DNA from 2 places in the Brevibacillus sp. FSL L8-0520 genome. Region 1 is predicted to be linked to the other one. Evidence: riboswitches for the same ligand, from Rfam matches in the RefSeq annotation. Region 1 holds a riboswitch; the other holds the start of a gene.
What was found. Region 1 has a riboswitch for FMN ahead of ribD (bifunctional diaminohydroxyphosphoribosylaminopyrimidine deaminase/5-amino-6-(5-phosphoribosylamino)uracil reductase RibD). Riboswitches for the same ligand answer to the same signal wherever they lie in the genome.

Region 1 (11,498 bases):
ACCGGCTGCATGCAGCCGCTAGCCCGGGTCGGACATGCGTGCCGAGAGCGGGAGGCGCTGCTCGTGGTAGACGCTGTGGCTACGCTCGGGGGATCGCCTGTCGATACGGACGGGTGGATGCTCGATGCGGTCGTCGGCGGAACGCAAAAGTGCTTGTCCGTTCCCGCTGGAATGGCTCCGATCACCTACAATGAGCGGGCTGAGCGAATTATCCAGGAAAGAAAAAGCGTGGAGCGCGGGCTGGCGGGGAATCTCTCTGAGCCGTCAGAGCGGAGGATCCGCAGCAACTACTTTGACCTGGGCATGCTGGCGCATCGGCACGATGGGCTTCAGTTGCCGGAAAAAGAATGTCCTGCACGTGTTGGCAGGTCTTGAGGCGGTGCTGATCCGCATGGGAGCGAAGGTTCATCGCGGAGAAGCTCTGCAAGCCGCGCTGGATGTATACGAAATTCCGTCATAACTCCTTTTTGGTTACGTATTTTTTGCGCCTCCCAGCCATAGGATGTACCAACTGGGAGGTGACGGGCGTGGCCGTGTTTCGACCCCGTCGGCGGTGGAGGAACCCGCTTTCTCGTTCGAAAGCGTTTTTTATCGCACTGGTCATTTTTTTGGCGATGAGCATTCAATTTTTGTTTTTTATCGAAAAACGCCTGGAACCGACGCTGAAGATTCTCGCAACCCAAAAAGCCGAGCAGTTGGCCAAACAAGCGATTACAGATGCGGTCACCAAGCGGATTGCCCAGCAAGGGGTAGATTTCAACCAGATCGTCAAAATTGAAAAAGACAATCAGGGGAGAATCCAGGCGTACCAGTTCAACTTCAAGGAGTATGCCCGGATCGTAGGGGAGACCACCTCCCGCGTACAGAACCGGCTGAGGGAGTTTGAAGAGGAAAAGGTAGACCGCTATATCCCTTTGGGGCTGGCGACAGGCAGCAGTTTTTTGGCGCAAATGGGTCCGGATCTGCCGGTGACGTTTGTGCCGATCGGATCTGTCAAGACGAAGCTGGAGACGGAATTGACCGAGGCCGGCATCAATATGGTCCTGGCAACCGTCTACATTTTTGTTGAAGTGGACTTGCGCATCGTGATTCCTTTTGCCACCGACCAGAAGACGATCACGACGAAGATTCCCATTACCCATTCGCTGATCATTGGCGATGTGCCTCAGTACTTGTACAACAATCCGGAAGGAAAGCCGGATGTGCCCAGACCGGAAGACGTATCCAGGCAGCCGTAAAAGAGCCAAACAGGCGGCTGCTACAAAAACGAGCACGTTCCCGTTGCTTCGGGGAGTGCTCGTTTGGGCATTTCCAAAACATGGAGGAGGAAGATTCCAGGGAGGAAACTGATAGAGGGAATAAAAGGTGTCGGTTCGTCAAGAATGTTAGGAAAACAGACGAACGGATGATGAAAGCGTGAAGGTTGCGATTATGGGCGCCGGTCTGTCAGGCTTGGCCTGCGCGATCACACTTGAAAAACACGGAATATCGCCCGCCGTTTTCGAAGTGAGGGAGCGGTTAGGCGACCGCTTTGTGAACGCTGAATCCATGCTCTCCATTTTGCAAAAGCCGATTACGGATCCGGTTGCCTTTTTCGCGGAGAAAAACGGCATTTACCTCAAGCCGACTGCGAGCATCCAAAGGCTGCTGGTGTTCTCGCAGAGCCAAAAGGCGGAAATCGAAGGAAGTCTGGGATTTATCAATTACCGCGGCAGACATGAGCACGCTTTTGAAAGGCAGCTCGGCCGGCAGGTAAAAAGTGCCATCCAGTACCGGTCCAAAGCGACATACGAGGAATTGCTGATGGAGTACACGCACGTAGTAGTCGCCACAGGAGACGGGGAGTACACAAGGAAAATGCATAACTTCCGGACAGACCTGACCGTGTCGCTAAAAGGTGCAATGGTAACCGGAGACTTTGACAGGTACACGCCTTGTGCATGGCTGGATTACAGCTATATGGAAAAGGGATACGGCTATTTGCTCCCGCTTTCGGACACGGAAGCGAACCTGGTCATGGCCTACCCCGACTATCCAGAGAATGACCGGCTTGATGTCGACGAGCGCTGGGGTTTATTTTACGAGCGGGTTTGCCGGGACCTGCGTCAGCCGCTCAGGATTACCAGTCACTTTCATGTGACCGGATACCCGATCGGCATCTGCCGCAGGGCGAGGATTGGCAATACGTTTTTTGTCGGAAACTGCTTTGGCGCACTGATGCCCTTCTTGGGATTTGGCCAATTCACGGCGCTGTTGACAGGCATATATGCAGCGTATGATATATGCGGCAAGGGCGCTTATGAAGAATTGACGCAGCCTTTACGGCGCAGTTACGAGAATTCACTGGTTTTACGCAGGGCAGTGGAGAGGCTGGACAATGAGGATTTGGACAGAATCGTCCCTGTCTTGGGAAGCAGGTGGGGAGAGAGCATTTTGCAGGGCAAATCTTTCAATGCTTTGCGCTGGCTTGCTTTTGCCTTGCGACCATGGATGACAAAGCGGTAGTTGCCGACAGGAGGGAAACTGCCGACTTCCAATAAAAAAGTGTAGTGCTTGTAAAAAAACGTGTTATAATGCAAGCAACTGATTATCCAACCTTCAGGGTAGGGTGAAATTCCCGACCGGCGGTGATGACGAACGCACGTCCGAGCCCGCGACTCGCCCATGAAAGATATTTCGTGAGCGACTGACTTGGTGAAAATCCAAGGCCGACGGTAAAGTCCGGATGGGAGAAGGTGGCTATAGTCTTTGGCTTTGTTTAAAAAACCGAGCACCAAAGGCTTCTTCTTCTATGCCCTGAAACTTGTTCAAGGGCATTTTTTATTGGGAAAGGGTGATGGCGACTCGCGCGACAGGAAGTAGGAGACATGCCTTGGTAGTCTCCTGGCTCGTGATTGCGGGCTGGCGGCTCGGCAGCAACTGAATAGATGACCTTCAGGGCAGGGTGAAATTCCTGACCGGCGGTAATGACGAAAGCAGCGTCTGAGCCCGCGACTCGCCCATGGCTGAAGCCATGAGCGACTGACTTGGTGAAAATCCAAGGCCGACGGTTACAGTCCGGATGGGAGAAGGTGCATGTGGCCTTCGTTTCTCTGTGAAAAAACAGAAAAACGAGAGGCTTCTTTCCCAATGCCCTGAAGCGTGCTTCGAGGGCATTTTTCATTGGGGAGGAGAGGAACTCATGTCAGGAAATGACTTGTCGTATATGGCGTTGGCACTGGACTTGGCGAGGGCGACAAGAGGACAAACCAGTCCCAATCCGGTAGTGGGAGCCGTTGTCGTCCGGGACGGAGCAGTCGTGGGGATGGGCGCTCACGTAAAAGCGGGTGAACCACATGCCGAGGTGCATGCACTGCGGATGGCTGGTGAGCATGCGAAAGATGCCGTGCTTTACGTCACATTGGAACCTTGCAGTCATCATGGGAGAACCCCTCCTTGTGTGAATGCGATCATTGAAGCCGGCATCAAGCGAGTAGTGGTTGCAGTGGCGGACCCGAATCCGCTTGTCGCCGGTACAGGAATCGCTCGCCTCAGACAGGCGGGTGTGGAAGTAACAGTGGGAGTGGGAGAAGCACAGGCGAAGAAGGCAAACGAAGTCTTTTTCCATTTCATCACGACGAAAACACCGTTTGTGACCGTCAAAACGGCAGCTTCGCTGGATGGGAAAATCGCTACGCATACGGGGCACAGCCGCTGGATTACGGGTGAAGAGGCCCGCCAGCAGGTCCATCAGCTACGGCGAGAGCACGATGCTATTTTGGTTGGGGTTCAGACAGTGCTCGCGGACGACCCTGAGCTCACGGCCCGCCAACAGGGAATAGCCAGGGGAAAGCAGCCGCTTCGTGTCATTCTCGACAACCAGCTGCGGACCCCTTCGGAAGCCCGCGTGATACGGGACGGCAAGGCGCCGACGCTCGTTTTCACAGCGGATGACGCACCCATCGGCAGGCAAAAAGAGCTCGAGAGCCACGGGGCCGAGATTGTGAGACTGGAAGGGCGCGTAACAGTCGAGCAGGTGCTTGCGGTGCTGGGGGAAAGAGGGATCACTTCTCTGTTTGTCGAAGGCGGAGCGGCGGTCAACGGCTCTTTTTTGCAGGCACGGGCCATTCAAAAGGTCGTGCATTTTCTCTCCTACAAGCTGATCGGCGGACAGGGGGCGCCTGCTCCCTACGGGGGACTGGGCGCAGCTCATATGGGGGAAGCCATCTCTCTGGCGGACGTGGATGTCGAGCCGATCGGAGGAAGCGATCTTTGCATTACCGGCTATCCGGTATGGCCGGATGGAGCCAGCGAATAGCGAAACGCGCAGGAATGCGGGCTGCAAATGATAGGAGGGGAAGCCGTGTTTACCGGATTGATTGAAGAAGTAGGTACAGTAGATTCCATTGCGGTCACCGAGCGGTCCAGCAAGCTGACGATACGGGCCGCGGCCGTTTTGGAGGATGTTCGCCTGGGTGACAGCATCGCTGTCAACGGCGTTTGTCTGACGGTCACCTCGTTTTCCGCGAACCGCTTTCAGGCAGATGTCATGCCGGAAACGTGGCGGGTGACGGCCCTGTCCAGCCTGAAGCCGGGGATGCGTGTCAACCTGGAGCGGGCGCTGCAGCTCGGAGATCGTCTCGGCGGCCATCTGGTCTTGGGCCACGTAGACGGCACAGGAAAAATCCTCTCCAAAAAAACGGACAGCAATGCGGTGCGATTTGCGATCCAGGCGAAACCGCACCTGCTTCGCTACGTAGTGCCGCGCGGCTCGATCACTGTAGACGGCATCAGTTTGACCGTAGTGGCCGTTGACGAGGAGAGCCTGTCCGTTTCGATCATTCCGCATACGCTCAAGCAGACCAATCTGCTGGAAAAACAGGTCGGCGATCCGGTCAATCTGGAGACGGATGTGATCGCCAAATACGTGGAGAGGCTGCTTGGCGGCAGGACTCCGGGCGAACAACAGAAAGCACCAGCAGGCCTGAACCTGGCTTTTTTGCAGGAACACGGCTTCGCTTAAGGAGGGAACAACGATGTTTCATACCATTGAAGAGGCGATTGAGGCTTTGCGAAGCGGCCGCCCTGTCATCGTCGTGGATGACGAGGATCGGGAGAATGAAGGCGATTTCGTTTGCCTGGCCGAAGCGGCAACGCCGGAGATGATCAATTTTATGGCAATGCACGGACGCGGTTTGATCTGCGTCCCTGTCACACAAGAGCATGCGGAACGCTTGAAGCTGGCTCCCATGGTGGAAGCAAATACGGATCGCCAAGGCACTGCCTTCACGGTCTCTATCGATGAAACTGGGACGCATACAGGCATTTCTGCGCATGAGCGCTCCCATACGGTGCAATCCATGCTGGACGAGAGCAAAGGCGCAGACGATTTTCGCCGTCCGGGACATATTTTCCCCTTGATCGCCAAAGCAGGAGGCGTGCTGAGGCGCGCAGGACATACCGAGGCAGCAGTCGACCTGGCCAGGCTGGCCGGAGCGAAGCCGGCTGGCGTCATCTGCGAAATCATGAACGAGGACGGGACAATGGCTCGCCTTCCGCAGTTGATCGAGATCGCCAAGCGGTTTGAGCTGAAGCTGATCACGATTGCCGACCTGATCGAGTACCGCATGCAGCATGAAAGATTGGTAAAGCGCGAAGCAGAGGCCAAGCTGCCTTCCGCCTTCGGGGATTTTCGCATTGTCGCCTACACCAATGAACTGGACGGCAAGGAGCATGTGGCGATTGTAAAAGGAGAGATTGACAGCAGCAAGCCCGTCCTGGTAAGGGTCCATTCGGAGTGCCTGACCGGGGACATATTCGGTTCGCATCGCTGCGATTGCGGCCCGCAATTGCATGCTGCCCTGCGCATGATCGAGGCCGAGGGCCGAGGCATCGTTCTCTACATGCGCCAGGAGGGCAGGGGCATCGGACTGATCAACAAGCTGAAGGCTTACCGGCTGCAAGAGCAGGGCTATGATACAGTGGAAGCCAACAAAAAGCTCGGTTTTCCCGCTGATCTTCGCGATTACGGGATCGGGGCGCAAATTCTGCTCGATCTGGGCGTAAAGCAGATGCGGCTGATGACGAACAATCCGCGCAAAATTCGCGGCCTTTCCGGCTATGGAATGCAGGTCGCCGAAAGGGTTCCGCTGCAAATGCCGGAGCATCCCGAAAATGAAAAGTATTTGCACACAAAACAGGACAAACTGGGCCATCTGCTCCAGTTTGCAGGGGAGTGAAGGATCATGAAACATTGGGAAGGAAATTTGATCGGAACTGGCTTGCGTGTCGGGATTGTCGCAGGGAGATTTAACGAGCTGATTGTCAGCAAGCTCGTCGGTGGCGCTCTCGATGCATTGAAGCGGCACGGTGTCGAGGAAGACGCGGTAGAGGTTGCCTGGGTGCCGGGGGCATTTGAAATCCCGCTGATCGCCAAAAAGATGGCGGAGTCCGGAAAGTACGATGCAGTCGTGACCCTGGGAGCGGTCATCCGCGGTTCCACTCCGCACTTTGATTACGTGTGCAGCGAATGCGCCAAAGGGGTAGCATCGGTCTCGCTGAATACGGGGATTCCCGTTATCTTTGGCGTACTCACGACCGACTCGATCGAGCAGGCGATCGAACGAGCGGGGACCAAGGCAGGCAACAAAGGTTGGGAAGCGGCTTCGGCAGCCATCGAAATGGCAAATCTGAGCCGGCAATTTGCTTGACATAGGGGTATCCTATACGGCAAAGCAAAAGCGGGGGCAGGCGCGAGGGCGCATCGTCCCCGCTTTCCTTTTGGATAATTTGACCAGGGATGGGCAAAGTAAGAAGGATTTTCCTGTGCACAGGGGGCGGGATCCATGGATGTAAAAGCGTGGTGGAGAAAGAACGCTGACAAGGTACTGACACGTCCCGGTTCTGGCCATTCTGCGAAAAGGCGCCCAAAACAGGCTGCACACAAGGTCCGAGCCTTGCTGCAAGCGCGAATGCAAAACGTGGATGATTTTACAGTTCTCCATCTGTCGATGAACGATGAACCTGTAGAGGTTTACTTTCTGAATACCTTGGTAGATGAGTCCAATATTTACGAGAGCATCCTTCTTCCTCTTCAGCGAGAAGACGGGCGCCGCCCTGTGCGAGCCCTCCCCTTGGGCCAGTTGGTCAATCCCGATGAGGAAATGAAGATAACGGACAACCTGCTGCGTGGACATACGATTCTCATCTTTCCCGAGCGGGACGAGGTGCTGCAGGTAAATACATTCAAAGCGCCGCACCGTACGATCAGCCCGCCGGAGACGGAATCGACGGTGCTTGGTCCGCAGGATTCATTTGTGGAAATGCTTGAGGTGAATCTCTCGCTGATTCGCCGCCGGATCGCAAACCCTGACCTGAAAATCGAGGTACATAGCATCGGGACTCAATCCAGAAACAAAGTAGCCATCCTGTACCTAGAAGGCATCGCCAACCCGGAAAATATCACTCGCGTTCAGGAACGAATTAAAAATACGGAATATCACGGCTTTGTCGGGATGCCGATTTTGAAGCAGATGCTGGAGGACAAGCCTTATTCGCCATTTCCCCAGTTTGGACTCACCACACGGCCGGACAATGCGGCGGCGGCTTTGCTGGATGGGCGCATTTTGCTCATTTTGAGCGGAAGTCCGGAAGCGGCCATTTGTCCCGCTGCTTTTTTCGAGTTATTCAGCAGCCCGGAGGATTTTTACAACCGCTGGTCGACAGCCAGCCTGCTGCGGATGATCCGTTTCCTGGGACTTTTCCTGACCGTTTTGCTCACTTCCAGCTATGTTTCGGTATTAACCTATCACCCGGAAATGCTGCCCCCGCCACTGCTGACGATTTTATCCGAATCGCGCAACAGAGTGCCGTTTCCGCCTGTAATCGAGGTGCTGATCATCGAGCTTGTCATCGAAATTCTCCGTGAGGCCGGAATACGCATGCCGACCAAAATCGGCCAGACGATCGGTATTGTCGGGGGTATCGTGATCGGGACCGCCTCCGTACAGGCGGGCCTTGCCAGCAATATCTTGATCGTTCTCGTGTCCGTCTCTGCTCTTCTGTCCTTTGTCCCCCCTAACTTCCTCATGAGCAATGCCATTCGGCTGGTTCGCTACGGATTTATTCTGTCGGCCGGGTTCTTGGGGATGTACGGACAAATGTTGATGCTTGCTCTGATGTTTGCCCACTTGCTCAATCTGACCTCGCTCGGTACGCCTTATATGAGCACAGGTATTCCACGCGTCTGGAGCGATGTCTTTAACAGTTTGCTGCGTACTCCATTTAAATTCATCGCATTTCGGAGCGGAATGGCGAACGCCAAGAAAAAGCAGATTTTTCCCATAGACGAGGAGTAGCCGATGGATAAAGGGAAGCTTGAAAAATTGAATCCGTTCCATGTCACGTTTTTGATCATCAACGTGATTGTGGGCATGAATCTGCTGACCTTGCCGCACAGCCTGAGCATGCTTGGATACGATCAATGGTGGATGCCGGTAGTGATGTGCCTCCTAGCACACTTGACGCTTATTCCCATGGTGGCTCTTTGCAGGCCCTGGCGACACTTTGTTTGTCATCAATGAAAAGCTTCTTGGAAAATGGCTTGGCTACGCAGTGAACGGTGTCCTGATTGTTTACGGCTTGCTCATGGTGGCGTCCATCTCTGCTGGCTATATCAGACTGGTGCAAACATCCATGCTGAATACGTCGACAATCACGTATCCGCTCTTGGGTTTGCTTTCGGTCATGATCTATATTTCTCTCGGGGGGATCAAAGCGATCGCCCGTTTTTGCATCTTGACCTTCTTTTTTACTTTTTGGATGCTGTATTACCTGCAGTGGGGGTTTCAAAAAGGGAACATCATGCATATTTTCCCGCTGTTTCAGGTAAATGTCATGGAGATCGTTGCAGGAGTCCATAATGGGTTCTTCAGTTTCCTCGGTTACGAGCTCATCCTTTTTTATTACCCCTACGTGCAAAAGAAGGAACAAGTCTTCAGGCACGCATCGATTGGGCTGTGGGTTGTCTGCGCTATCTATGTGTTCGTCCTCATTGCCAGTGTCAGCTATTTTTCGGTATGGCAGGTTACGCAAGTCGTTTATCCCATTCTGAATCTGTTCAAGGCCGTGGAGCTGTCCTTCATAGAGCGAGTGGAGAATCTCGGGATTGGCCTCTGGGTGTTTTTAGTTCTTTCAACAGGCGCTGGCTATCTGTGGATGGCGAAAAAAGGCATAGACCGGTGGAGGAGAAAAAACAGTGTCCTGCACTTGTACATCGCGACCATAATCGTATATTTCAGCGTCCGCGGTCCGCTTCCGATCCCCATGGAAATTTTATTGTATGGAAATGGAAGCATCTACTTTGCTTACGGGGTCATCCTCTGGCCGTTGGTGCTTCTGCTATTGCATGCCATTCGGGAAAAGCGGGGAGGAGACACGCTGTGAAAAGCGCGCGATGGAGAAGGCTGATGTTCGGGCCGCTGCTGGCCGTTTGTGCGCTGTCTGGAAGCGGATGCGCTCCCGAGATCGAGAAGCCGACGCTCGAAGATATGGCCCTGATCGGTGTCATGGGTATCGACTATGTCGACAAGAAGCATATGAAGGTATCCGTTTCTGTACCAGTACCCTCGGAGAAAGAAAAGGAAAGTACACAGTTGTATGCAGCGGTCAGCAAAATCCCGAGCGAAGCGACGATTATGCTGTCTAGCAAGGCGGATCGAACCATATCGCTTTCCCAATTAAGGGTGATCCTGTTTGGCGAAAAATTCGTCCGCGAATGGGGGCTTCGCGAGACGATCCTGGATTTCTACCGGAATCCGGCCGTCGGAGAGAATGTGGTCGTGGCTGTTGTGGGTGGCAAGGCGGAGGATGTCATCAAAGGCAAGTACGAAAACAAGCCGGAGATCAATACGTATCTGAACAATCTTTTGCGTCCCAGAGAGGAGACGGCGTTCACGTCCTTTGCCACGCTTCACGACCTTGTTTTCATGCTGACCAATCAGGTGAGCGATCCCGAGCTTCCGTATTTGAAAAAGGAAGATGGGGAAATCGTCATTTCAGGGGTTGCGGCTTTTCGGGGAGAGCATATGGTTGGTACCCTTTCGCAAAGGGAAGGGCGATTCATACAGATGGTAAAGGGACGCAGGCATCTTCCCTCCATCAGTTTCATAATCGAAGATGAATACGCTGCCGGAAAAAGGTCACAGCTAGTCTTTGATATTATCCGCTCCCATTCAAAGGTGCGCAGCAACGGGGCTCTCAACAAGCCAGTCGTGGATGTTGCGGTCGAGGTTCGCGGCATCCTGTTCGGGTATACGGGTGCGCGAAATCTGGAGGACCCTTCGGAGCGCAGTGAAATCACCAGAAAGTTAGGAGCGGAAATAGAAAAAGAGATCACATTGCTGCTCAAAAAGCTTCAAAAGAAAAAGTGGGACCCCGCAAGTATCGAAGAGAGCTTCCGGCAAAAATACCGCGGGGAGTGGGGCCGATCAATCGGTCTTGAGCTGTATCAGAAGGCTGAGTTTCGGGTAAAAGCGAAGGTGGAGATTATCGGAACAGGTACGATGAATTAGCGGTTTTGCGGCAAGCTAAAACAGACGTTTCCACTCTCGCCAGGCAGCAAGCAGATTTCGGCTGTTCCAGGTTTGTCCCTTGCCAAACAACGTCTTGGTCAAGCCGACAAACAGCGTCTGCTGCTCCTCCGTATACGGGTACCAGTTGATCTCGCGTTTCTTCTTCCCGGGGTCGTGGATGATCGAGACAGCATGGGTAAAGGCTTGCAAGCCTTCAGGGCCGCGATAGCGCCCGATGCCGCTCTGTTTGACACCGCCGAACGGAAGGTTGGGATTGGCGAAGCTGATAATGACGTCGTTGATGCAGACATTGCCGCTCTCGAGCTGGAGTGCGACTCTTTTTGCCTTTGCTTTGTTCTGTGACCAGACGGAGGCGTTCAAGCCGTAGGGCGTATCATTGGCGAGACGAATCGCCTCTTCCTCTGTGGAAAAGGTCATGATGGGCAGGATCGGGCCAAATGTCTCCTCCCGCATGATTTTCATCTCATGGGTTACGCCGGTCAGTATTGTAGGTGGCAAAAACATGCCGTCCTCGGAAAAGCTCCCGCCGAGCTCTGCAATCGCCCCTTTGGCCAGCGCCTCTTCGACATGCTGCCGAACGATGCCAATCTGCTGCGGCGAGGTCATCGAGCCGACTTCGGCCTGATCGGGAAAACCGTGACGCAGGGCTGCCGTTTTTTCTTTGACCAGGCGAAGGAATTCCGGGTAGACGCGTTCATGCACGTAGACGCGCTCAACAGACATGCAAACCTGCCCGGAGTTGGTAAAGGCACCCCAAACAGCGCCGTTTGCCGCCCGTTCGAGATGGGCGTCCTCCAGCACGATCATCGGGTCTTTGCCGCCGAGCTCCAATTCTACCGGGATCAAATGCTCCGCAGCCTGTGCCATGATCTTTTTCCCTGTGGCTACCGAACCAGTGAAAAAGATTTTGTCCGGCCGCGCCGCCAC
Region 2 (11,498 bases), 2.3 Mb from region 1:
TGGAGCCGGGAAGGTGTCCCCCTTCGCCTGGCTTGGCGCCTTGGCCGATCTTGATCTCCAGGATGTCTGCCGCATTTGCCAGCTCGATATTGATGCCGAAACGGCCCGAAGCAACCTGGATTCCGCGTGTTTTCCGGTAGCGGCCGAGCATGTCTTTGATCTCGCCGCCTTCCCCGTTCATGCTGATCATATTCAGTTGTTCCGCTGCCTCGGCATAGGCGCGGAATGCCGTCTCGTTCTGTGAACCAAAGGACATGGAGGAGATCAGGAACGGCAGGGAATGGCTGCCTACGCTGAGATCCACCTGTTCCGCTTCGACCCTGCCCTGCTCCTGTCGAGCGTTCTTGTCAAAGGCGAAGTCGGTTGTATGGCGAATAGCGATCGGATTCTCCCGCTCGTTTTCCTCCAGCTTTTGCGCGTAGTCGGCGTAGGGAATGTCTCCCGCCGCGACCTGTCCGATCAGCTTCCACAGGCGCGGGAAGATGTGGAAGGTCTTGGCTTCACGGGCCGTCTCGCTTGCGTAATCGCGCGAGCGCTGGATACTGTCCGCTTCCAGGTCGGCAAAGGAAAGCCCCGACTCGGCCGATCCGCAGAAATTGATGATGGACAGGGCGGAAGCAAGCTCCTGGCGCAGACCGATAGAAGAAAACAATCGTCCGTATCCGCGCAGCTCGTGAATGCCGATGGTGGAAATTACTTTTTCCAGCCCTTTGTTCAACGCGCTGTACAAGTTTGTTGCCGATGTCACCCCATCCTTGGCAAAGGCTGTGGCGAACATCAAATACGGCGACACCGCGTCCGCACCGAAGCCGACTGCCAGAGCGAGATCGTGCAGCGAGCGGATCGAGCCGGAGCGCAGCACGAGAGAGGCGCGGCGGCGCAAATTGTCTCCGTCTTCGAGAAAAACGGCTTTCAGCGCCTGGTCAGAGGCTGCCACCGCCAGCAGCGGATCGATCCAGAACTTGTCGCTGCGATGCGTTTCCGTATCGTCCAGAACGACCAGCACTGCACCGTCCTGCACAGCTTGCACAACCGTCTGCTTTATTCGCTTCAGACCGCCTTCCAGCCCTTCCTCTTTGGAAAAAGAAGTGGACACCAGCGAAATGCTGGACGGGTGGTTATTCAAATAGTGGAGGACCTGCTCCAAGGAGAAGGTGCCCTGCTGCGCAGCGGCGGCCTGCAGCGACTGGCCTTCAAACAGTACGGGAGAAGGCAGCTCCAGGCGCAATCCGGGAACCGGCTTTGCCGAGAGCGGGACGCGCGAGCCGACGACGACGCGGGTAGAGAAGTGCTCCATTTCCCGGTCGCGGTCTATCGCCGGATTGGTGACGACTGCAACGCTCTCCTTGAGGTAATCGGCCAGGTTTTGCCGCTCCTTGGACAGAGCTCCGAGGGGGCCGTCATGTCCGAGGGAACGGATCGGCTCGACGCCGTTGGCAGACATCTGCTCGACCAACTGGATTTGCTCCCGGTCCCAGCCGAATGCGCTGTACACCGACGAGGCAGGGGGTTCTGCATCCGGCTCGGAGACGAGCGCATTTGCCTCATATGCGAAATAGAGATGCTGCCGCCAGCCATCCGTCTTGACCTTGCTCGTGAAACGGTCATGGACCAGTTGCTGCAGGCTGTGGTGAGGCACGACTTCCGCTTCCCGATCCGGGTGCAGAAGGACGCCCACCTTTTCGCCAGGGGCCAGGGACTTCGGCTCGGCCGTCATCTGGTGGACAGGGATGACTCCCTGCTCCGAGGAGAAGTAGTAGGAGGTTGCGCTTTCCACCATCCACAGCGGCCGCAGGCCAAGCGCGTCGACGCTGAACAGGCACTCATTTCCGTAGCGCGACACGATGCCGGCCGGACCTTGGGCAAAATGTCCCCAGGCCTGGCGCAGATAGGCATACAGGTCCTGCAGATGGACAGGCAGGTTTTTCATTTCGTGATGGATCGGAGGGAAGACAATTTCCATCGCTTCAAACAGGCTGAGTTCATAACGGTGGATGAAGGTTTCGACTGTCCGGTTGACATTTTGCGAATCGCTTCCACCGTCTACGAGCGGAACGCCGAGCAGGAGCGCCTCCTCCTCCAGCTTGCTGATGGTGTTGATCTCTCCGTTGTGGCCAAGCAGCGAAAACGGCTGGACACGGAAGAAGTTGGACAGGGTGTTGGTCGAGTAGCGATTGTGTCCGATCGTCACGGACGACGCGAAGCGATCATCAGCCAGATCGCGGAAATAGCGGGGCAGGATGGAGGCGGCGCCCATTACCTTGTACGCGGCAGTGTACGGACTGAGCGAAGCGACATGAACATGGTGAGCCGTCTCGATGGCGATCTGCAATTCAAACAGCCGCTGGGCATACGGGTAGCCAGTCAATTCCTCTTGGGAGGACAAGGCCAATTGCCAGAAAAGCGGTTCGTCGCGTTTGCCGTTTTTCCCGAGAGCGGCAGAGTCCACCTCTTGTACCCGCTCAAGCATAATGTCGATGGAATACTCGGCGAAAAGCTGCCGTACCTGCCTTTGAACCTCCTCAGGGTCATGACTGGCTTGAGGCACGAAGAGATGGGCCACTGCGAATCGTTTGTCGTAGGCAAAACCGCCGTCCAGCCCTGCCTGATGGAGGTATGTGGACCAGAGGGCACGAGGGATGTCCGTCAGGATGCCGCAGCCGTCTCCTTCCCCGTCGATAAATCCGGAACGATGCTCCATTTGAATCAGCGACCGGATGGTTTCATCCACGTTAGCTCGCGTAGGGGCTCCCGCTTTTTCGATGACACAGATGATTCCGCAGCTATCGTGCTCAATCCTGTGATAGTTTTGAAACGTTTCGATTGCTTCTCTTTGCAGGTAGTTTCTCATGGTTGCGGTCAGACGAACTGACCCTCCACCTCCTTTACCAATAGTCGGAAACTTCAAAATAGTAGTGCTAAGAATAACATGAATGAATGGAGTACACAATCGGGGTTTGGATAATCATGTAAATGTAAGCGTTTTAATTAGAATAAAATGTTTTTTCTCGATAAAAAATGTATTTTTATTCATGGAATATAGCGTTTTCAAAAGGAAAAAAGCATGCTCCGCGGCAGAGCATGCTTTTTGCGTTGCGGTATGAAATGCTAGCGGTCGTGGTCTTGCGTTTTGTGGTGCTCCGTCTTTCGCGGATTTTGAAAGCCGACGACTTCCATCATCTTGGAGCTCATTTTGGGGTCCAACGTTTTTTCCGGCGCTTGCGGGTAGGTTTTTTCCCCTTTGGACACGTAAAATCCCTCCTGCGGTGGTATGCTGTCCCGCTTAGTATGTGGAGGAAGCTGCGGTTTTCGTTCAGGAAAATCTTCCCCGGCAGGAGACCTATACAACCAAGATCGGGCTATTTCGCAAGTACCGGGCTATTCCCGCAAGCATCGGGCTATTCTCTCCGGCACCTGCCTATTCCCGCTGGCACCGCTGCGTTGTATGATACGGGGTTGAACCGCATGCTGCGACAGCAACATCTACGATCTTAGAGCTTGGCAAACGAGCGATCCACAGCCGCGATCGTGTCCCGAATATCCGCTTCTGTATGGGCGGTCGTGACAAACCACGCTTCGTACTTGGATGGTGCCAGGCAGATGCCTTCATCCAGCATGAGCCGGAAGAATCGGGCAAACAGTTCGCCATCTGCCGCCTGGGCCGTATCGTAGTCATATACCGGATGGTCCGTAAAGTATACGGCGAGCGCTCCTTTTACGCGGTTGACCTGCACCTTGATGCCGTGGGCGTCTGCCGATTTCCGAATTCCTGCCTCAAGCAAGGCTCCGAGGCGTTCGAATTCCTCGTATACGCCTGGCTGCTTAAGTACCTCCAGGCAGGCGATACCGGCGCGTATCGAGGCAGGATTACCGGCCATCGTCCCGGCCTGGTAAGCAGGGCCGAGCGGTGCCACCTGCTCCATGATCTCGCGTCGCCCGCCGTAAGCGCCGATAGGCAGTCCGCCGCCGATGATTTTTCCCAGAGCCGTCAAGTCCGGCTCAACGCCGAGCAGGTTTTGCGCGCCGCCGTAGCAGAAGCGGAAGGCCGTGATCACTTCATCGTAAACCACGAGCGCACCTGCCTCGTGGGCGATCTCGTTTACGCTTTCCAAAAAGCCCGGTTTCGGCGGGACGATCCCGAAATTGCCGACGATCGGTTCGACGAGCACGCATGCCGTCTCCGCTCCCCAGACGCGGATCGCCTCTCTGAACGCCTCCGTGTCGTTGAACGGTACGGTAATCACTTCGCTCGCGATGCTTTGCGGGATGCCCGCACTGTCGGGAATGCCCAGTGTGGATGGACCGGAACCCGCAGCGACCAGCACGAGATCGGAGTGGCCGTGATAGCAGCCGGCAAACTTGATTACCTTGACTCTGCCTGTATAGGCACGAGCCACGCGGATGCAGGTCATCACCGCTTCCGTCCCGGAGTTGTTGAAGCGAATCCGTTCCATCGACGGGATGGCTTCGCGAATCATCGTCGCAAATTTGATTTCCCAAGGAGTAGGGGTCCCGTACAGCGTCCCGTTTGCAGCCGCTTCCGAGATGGCTTTTGTGATATGCGGGTGGGCGTGGCCCGTGATGATCGGACCGTATGCAGCCAGGTAATCTATGTAGCGGTTTCCGTCGACATCCCAAAAATAGGCTCCCTGCGCGCGTTCCATCGTGACAGGAGCGCCGCCGCCGACAGCTTTGAAAGAGCGGGAGGGGCTGTTTACCCCGCCGAGGATGACGTCCATCGCCTGTTCATGCAGGCGGGCAGATTTTTCGCGGTTCATGTTCATTCCCTCTTTTCGTCCATAAGTCCATCCTCATCTTATCACACTTGAAGGTTGGCGTAATCGGCAGAGCTGCAGCTGGAACCGTATTTGGAAAAGTGATACAATTCAGCCTGTCAGCTTCCAAGCCAGCCTTTGATAACGACTTGTTCCGGCTTGGACGGATTGTAAAAACAAGAGCGGAAGGGAAGAGGGCGAATGAACGTCGAAGCGTTGTCCATACCCGGTTACAGCGGCAATAATGAGGATCGTTTTTTGATAAACACGGCTCAGCAGATATTTGCCGTGATTGACGGAGTTTCGTCTTTGGTGCCGTTTGTCACCAGGACCGGGCAGAGTGGAGGGGCAATGGCGGCCCGGATCGTTCACGATCATCTGGCGGCTGTCGGAAAAGACGCCGACTTGCCGTCTGTACTGCTCGCAGCCAACGAGCGCCTTCGGGATTATATGATCTCCGAAGAAATCGATTTGAGCCAAAAGGAAGCTTTGTGGGGTGCAGCCGCCGCCGTAGTGAAGCTCGATGGGACACACCTTCACTATGCCCAGACGGGAGACTGCATGATCTTTGCCGTGTATGCCGACGATTCGATCCGCGTCCTGACTCATCTGCAGGTAAATCACCTGGAAGCAGCCGCGATGGAAAAGTGGGAAGAAGGCATTCGCCAAGGCTTAAGCACAAGGGCTGAACTGATTGAAAGCGTTCGCGACATCCTCGTTCACAACCGCTATCAGGCAAATACGCCGGGAGGATACGGCGTGCTGAACGGCGAGCCGCTCAGCGGAGACTTTCTGGAGTACGGGAGGATCAACCGGATCGGCCTGAAGGCAGTGCTCCTGCTGACAGATGGACTGTTCTGGCCGGCCGCGCGCGGAGAAGGGAGCATCGGTTGGGAGAAAACGGTCTGTCCCATCCTGGAAAAAGGGCTGCAGGCGTATACAGATGAACTGGTCCAGTTGGAGAAAAGCGATCCGGAGTGCATCGCCTACCCGCGGTTCAAGCCTGCCGATGACAAAACCGGTGTCGTCATTTGCCTTCCCGAGAACGAGCCTGCGACTGAGCCGTATGGTCTTCCAAGGCTTTAGATTGAAGGTTGCAGTTGGCAGCACATTGATTTTTGCAGAAATCAGCCTGCTCATATACACTAAGCAGTGGAATCCTACTCAAAAGCGACAAAAGGGCGGTTAATCATGATTCAAGTCAACCATTTGCAAAAGGAGTTTCGCATTCATCAAGCCCGCGCCGGTCTGGGAGGCGCGTTTCGCGACCTGTTCAGCAGGGAATACAAGACGGTCAAAGCGGTCGACGACCTGTCCTTTTCCGTAGAAGAAGGGGAAATGTTCGCCCTGATCGGAGAAAATGGGGCAGGGAAGTCGACCACGATCAAAATGCTGACGGGCATCCTGAACCCGAGCGGCGGGGAGATCGTCATCAACGGCTTTATCCCGCAAAAACAGCGGGAGGACTACGTGCGCTCCATCGGCGTCGTGTTTGGCCAGCGCTCGCAGCTTTGGTGGGACCTGTCCCCGCTGGAGTCCTTCCGTCTGCTGAAAAGCGTCTACAAGGTCGAAGAGCATGAAGGACAGCGCTGGCTCGACCGTTTGATCGAGGAGCTCGACATCGGTTCGTTCGTCAGCCAGCCTGTACGCAAGCTGAGCCTCGGCCAGCGGATGCGCTGTGAGGTGGCGGCGGCGCTGATCCACAAGCCTCGCCTGCTGTTTCTGGATGAACCTACGGTCGGTCTGGACGTACTCGTAAAGCAAAAGATTCGCGAGTTTTTGCGAAATTTAAACGATACCGAGCATATGACGATTCTGTTGACCACACATGATGTGACCGACATCGAAGCGCTGTGCAAAAGAGTGCTGGTCATGGACAAAGGCAAGCTTATTTTTGACGGGCTGCTCGAAAACCTGAAGGAAAAATGGGGAAATGGGACGGAAGTGGCCTTTCAGTTCAAAAAGCGGACGTCAGCCGAAGAGCTGCGGACTGTCCTCGGCGAGCTGCCCTGTGAGATCATTCGGGAAAACGACTTTGCTTTGCGCGTAAAAGTGTCGCGCAGCCAGGAAATGCTGCCGTTCGTCCTGTCCACCGTGATGGCCTCGTTTGACATCAGCGACGTCAAAATTATGGAAGCGAGCACGGAGGACATCGTCCGCAATATCTACTCTACAGACAGCGAGGTAGTCAGCCATGGGTAAGCTTTACCTGGAACTGATCCGCATCCGCTTTCTGACCTTGCTGGCGTATCGCGTCAACTACTACAGCGGCATCATCATCTACGCGATCAACATCGGGGCGTACTACTTCCTCTGGGGGGCGATTTACGGCGGACAGCAGCAGCTCGGCGGTCTTTCGGTAGAGCAGATGACGGCGTATGTCGCCATCGCCTGGATGTCGCGGGCGTTTTATTTCAATAACATCGACATGGAGATGGCGCAGGAGGTCCGGGAGGGAAAAGTGGCGATCGAGATGATCCGCCCCTACAATTATCTCTCGGTCAAGACGGCGCAGGCATTCGGCGAAGGGATTTTCCGCATGCTGTTTTTCGCCGCGCCGGGCATTTTCCTGATCAGCCTGTTCATTCCGTTTCAATTCCCGAGCACGCCCGAAGCGTGGGGCATGTATCTGCTCAGCCTGATGTTCGCGTTTGTCATCAACACGCAGTTGAATCTGTTGACCGGTCTCGTTACCTTTTTCCTCTTCCGCAATGACGGGATGATGCGGGCCAAGCGGGTAGTCGTCGACCTTCTTTCCGGCCTGGTGCTGCCGATCAGCTTTTTCCCCGGCTGGGCCCAGACGCTGATGGGATATCTGCCGTTTCAGGCGATCAACTATTATCCCAGCGTCATCTTCACCGGGGCTATACCGGCGTCCCGCGCGTGGCAAATGATCGGATTCCAGGCGATTTGGGTCGCGGTCATTCTCATCCCGATCTTCGTCTTGTGGCGCAGAGCCCAGACCAAGCTGGTCGTGCAGGGAGGATAAGAAGCAATGGGTGAAATCAAGCATGTCTTGGGCATTTTTGCCACTTATTTGGGACAGTATTTCAAAACGCGTCTCGCGTACCGGACTGATTTTTTCGGGGAGCTCGTGTCCAATCTGATCAATGAGCTGATCAACCTCGTGTTTATCGTCGTCGTCTTTCAGCACGTGCCGCTGCTCAATGACTGGACGCGCGACGAGATTATTTTCATTTACGGCTTTTTCCTCATCCCGTACGCGCTGTTTTCGATGTTTTTCGGCTTCTGGGATTTCAACGAGCGGTACATTATTCGCGGAGAGATGGACCGCGTCCTGACCAGGCCGCTGCACAATCTCGCACAGGTCTGTCTTGAGTCGATCGCACCGGACCGGATTTTTGGCGTCATCACCGGTTTGATCATTATGGGCTATGCGGCTATTCAGCTGGATTTGTCCTTTACGTGGTACGACCCGTTCCTGTTTGTCGGTCTCGTCGTCAGCGGCATGCTGATCTATGGCGGGGTCTACACGGCCATTGCGGCCATCAGCTTTTTCTCCGATTCCCGGACAGGGATTTCGCCGATGATCTGGAATATTCAGCAGTATGGGCGTTACCCGGTCGACGTGTACAACAAGGTAATCCGGTTTGTGCTCACGTACGTGCTGCCCTTTGCCTTTGTCGGCGTGTATCCGGCGGCGTATTTTCTCCGCAAGGAAACGTGGTACGCGTATGCGGCGTTTACTCCCGTCGTGGGAATCGTCTTTTTCAGCATCGGACTGGTCGTCTGGAACTGGGGTGTGCGCAAATACAGCGGAGCAGGGTCGTAATCGGCTTGCTGCCTGACCCTCCTCCGTCTTGGGGGAGGGTTTTTGCATGCTTTTGTCGTATTGGGAAAAATTGCTTTCTTTCTACCTCGCTATGTTCCCCTGGCTGATCATGTTTGCTCCGCAAATGATAGCCGAAATTTGCGGCAGGTTTCCCAAAAGCGATGGGAGCTACGCAGGAGATTCGCAACGACCATAGCAGGGAACACTTCCAGCATTGTCAAATCCGAGTGCGGCACTGTATAATATCCATGTAAAATCACATACATTCCTTCGGGGCAGGGTGAAATTCCCGACCGGCGGTGATCGCGCCAAAAGCGCGTAAGCCCGCGAGCCTCCGCGATGCGAAAGCTTCCGGAGTGCAGGATCTGGTGCAAATCCAGAGCCGACAGTACAGTCTGGATGGGAGAAGGATGACGACAGTACGTACGCTGTGCGTGCTTGTTTGCTTGTGCATGGGTATTGCACGACGGGCTGGGTGCCGCTTTTCGGCCCTTCTGTTTACGTACCCTTTTTTAAGAGCACAGGTCTGTTTCGTTGTCTTTGCATGTGTGCCAAAGCCCTGAGGAGATGTTGTTTCTCAGGGCTTTTTGCTGTGCAAGGACCGAACGCGGGCACGTCCGGGTGTATGCTGTTGCCATTCCTCAAGAAGGAAGAAACCAATGAGGAGATGGTACAGATGAAAGGAACCGCGATTCCCACATCGCAAGCGACGCAGCGGCTGGTGACGATTCCCATGCTGGCGGCGGTCGCATTTGTCTTGCAGTACCTGGAATTTCAGGTGCCGCTCATGCCTACGTTTTTGAAGCTCGATTTCAGTACGCTGCCCGGATTGATCGGCGCCTTGCTCTACGGCCCAATGGCAGGCGTTATCGTCGAAGTGATGAAGAATGCGCTGCACATGCTGTTTAAAAATACGGACGGCCTTTTGATCGGCGAGCTGGCCAACGTAGTGGCGGGTGCGAGCTTCATCGTCGCAGCGGTTTGGCTGCAGCGGATGAAACAGGGGAAAATGAGCTTCATGGCCGGTCTTGCTATCGGTACTGTACTGATGACGGCTGTCATGGCGGTAGCCAACGCCTACTTCCTGCTGCCCGCCTATGCGGCTTTGTATCAGGTGTCGCTGGAGCAGCTGGTCGCGCAATTCCAGGCTGAGAGCGTATGGTCTTTGATCCTGTACGGCATCGTGCCGTTTAACCTGATAAAAGGAATCATGGTCTCCGTAGTCGCTTATCCGCTCTACGTGAAGCTGGCACCGAGACTCAGCCTTTATGCAAGAAATTGACATTGCCCGGCGGGTCTGCTACCATATTGCCCAAGAAACAGGCGAAAATGGCTGTGAAAGGACCCGCAGGTAGCGAATGTGGCGCAGAGAGTCGGCCCTTGGCTGAAAGGTCGATGCACAAATGTACCTGCTCCCCATCCTGGAGCTGCTGGCGACGAGCCATGCCGGATTCCCTCCGTTAACGGGTCAGAGCGGATCGCAGATGCTTGTGGCAGCAGCGGTCAATCAGGGTGGTACCGCGGGAGAGTTTCCCCCGTCCCTTTTTGGGATGGGGGTTTTTTGCGTTTTTGAAAAGAAGCTCATGAAGGAGTGAAGGGCATTGAAAGAAGGAAAAGCATTTGTCAAAGAAATCACGCCGCAGTCTGAAGACTTTTCGCGCTGGTACATCGACACGATCAAAAAAGCGGATCTGATGGATTATACGCCTGTGCGCGGCTGTATCGTTTTCAAGCCGGACGGATTTGAGCTGTGGGAGCGGATCCAGGAGGCGATGGACAAGCGGTTCAAGGAAACCGGCCACCGCAATGCCTATTTTCCGATGCTGATTCCCGAATCCTTTTTTCAGAAGGAAAAAGAGCACGTAGAAGGCTTCAACCCGGAACTGCCATGGGTTACGGAAGCTGCGGGGGAACAGTTGGAGGAGCGCCTTGCGCTGCGGCCGACCTCGGAGACGATGATCGGCCATATGTACAGTCAATGGATTCAAAGCTACAGAGATTTGCCGGTACTCATCAATCAGTGGGCAAATGTATTCCGCTGGGAAAAGCGGACGATGCCGTTCCTGCGCACCTCCGAATTTTTGTGGCAGGAGGGACACACCGCCCATGCCACAGAGGAGGAAGCCCGTCAGGAAACGATGCAGATGCTGGACATTTACGCCGAGGTCGTGGAGGAACTGCTCGCGATCCCGGTCTGGAAGGGGCAAAAGACGCCGAGCGAGAGGTTTGCTGGAGCTGTCGACACCTACTCCATCGAAGCGATGATGAAGGACGGCAAGGCCGTACAGGCCGGCACCTCGCACTATTTGGGAGAAAAATTTGCGCGGGGCTTCGAGATCAAGTACTTGGACCGCGACAATCAATTCAAATACGTGCATACGACATCCTGGGGGACCTCTACCCGCCTGATCGGCTCGATGATCATGGTGCACGGGGACGACCGGGGGCTGTCGCTGCCGCCTCGTGTAGCGCCTACGCAGGTCGTGATGATTCCGGTTGGACCGCCAAAGCTGCGTGAAAGGGTGATGGCAGCATTCGATCCGCTCTTTGATCAGTTGAAAGCGGCAGGCGTACGGGTCCGGGCTGACCTGCGCGAGGAGACTCCCGGCTGGAAATTCAACGAATGGGAGATGCGCGGCGTTCCGATCCGTCTGGAAATCGGTCCGCGCGATGTCGAGAACGGTCAGGTCATTCTGGCCCGCCGCGATACCGGGGAAAAGATCACGGCTCCGCTTGCGGATGCAGTAGAGGCGGTCGTAAACCTGCTTGAGGAAATCCAGCAAAACATGTACCAGCGGGCAGTCGAATTCCGCAATGCCCATTCGCATCTGGAGATCAACACGCTCGAAGAATTGAAGCAGCACGCGGAGACCGCCGAGAAAGAAAACGGCATCGCGGGTTGGGTGCTTGCGGGCTGGTGCGGCGACAAT

Region 2: it holds a riboswitch for FMN, as region 1 does, so the genes downstream of both, NSQ24_RS06010 (ECF transporter S component) here and ribD (bifunctional diaminohydroxyphosphoribosylaminopyrimidine deaminase/5-amino-6-(5-phosphoribosylamino)uracil reductase RibD) in region 1, are expected to answer to the same signal.

The regions. Positions count from the first base shown of each region.
Region 1 covers NZ_CP150171.1:4,270,203-4,281,700, reverse strand. The annotation lists partial or broken gene NSQ24_RS21145 (aminotransferase class V-fold PLP-dependent enzyme) at 1-460, shown strand, start outside; gene yunB (sporulation protein YunB) at 519-1,238, shown strand; gene NSQ24_RS21135 (NAD(P)/FAD-dependent oxidoreductase) at 1,417-2,505, shown strand; FMN riboswitch at 2,591-2,741, shown strand; FMN riboswitch at 2,927-3,077, shown strand; gene ribD (bifunctional diaminohydroxyphosphoribosylaminopyrimidine deaminase/5-amino-6-(5-phosphoribosylamino)uracil reductase RibD) at 3,182-4,297, shown strand; gene NSQ24_RS21125 (riboflavin synthase) at 4,343-5,002, shown strand; gene NSQ24_RS21120 (bifunctional 3,4-dihydroxy-2-butanone-4-phosphate synthase/GTP cyclohydrolase II) at 5,016-6,218, shown strand; gene ribE (6,7-dimethyl-8-ribityllumazine synthase) at 6,225-6,689, shown strand; gene NSQ24_RS21110 (spore germination protein) at 6,825-8,336, shown strand; gene NSQ24_RS21105 (hypothetical protein) at 8,340-8,561, shown strand; gene NSQ24_RS21100 (GerAB/ArcD/ProY family transporter) at 8,545-9,423, shown strand; gene NSQ24_RS21095 (Ger(x)C family spore germination protein) at 9,420-10,550, shown strand; gene NSQ24_RS21090 (aldehyde dehydrogenase family protein) at 10,566-11,498, opposite strand, start outside.
Region 2 covers NZ_CP150171.1:1,147,367-1,158,864, forward strand. The annotation lists gene NSQ24_RS05975 (glutamate synthase-related protein) at 1-2,851, opposite strand, end outside; gene NSQ24_RS05980 (hypothetical protein) at 3,109-3,249, opposite strand; gene NSQ24_RS05985 (glutamate-1-semialdehyde 2,1-aminomutase) at 3,492-4,778, opposite strand; gene NSQ24_RS05990 (PP2C family serine/threonine-protein phosphatase) at 4,977-5,861, shown strand; gene NSQ24_RS05995 (ATP-binding cassette domain-containing protein) at 5,967-6,977, shown strand; gene NSQ24_RS06000 (ABC-2 family transporter protein) at 6,970-7,764, shown strand; gene NSQ24_RS06005 (ABC-2 family transporter protein) at 7,771-8,568, shown strand; FMN riboswitch at 8,831-8,983, shown strand; gene NSQ24_RS06010 (ECF transporter S component) at 9,245-9,850, shown strand; gene proS (proline--tRNA ligase) at 10,170-11,498, shown strand, end outside.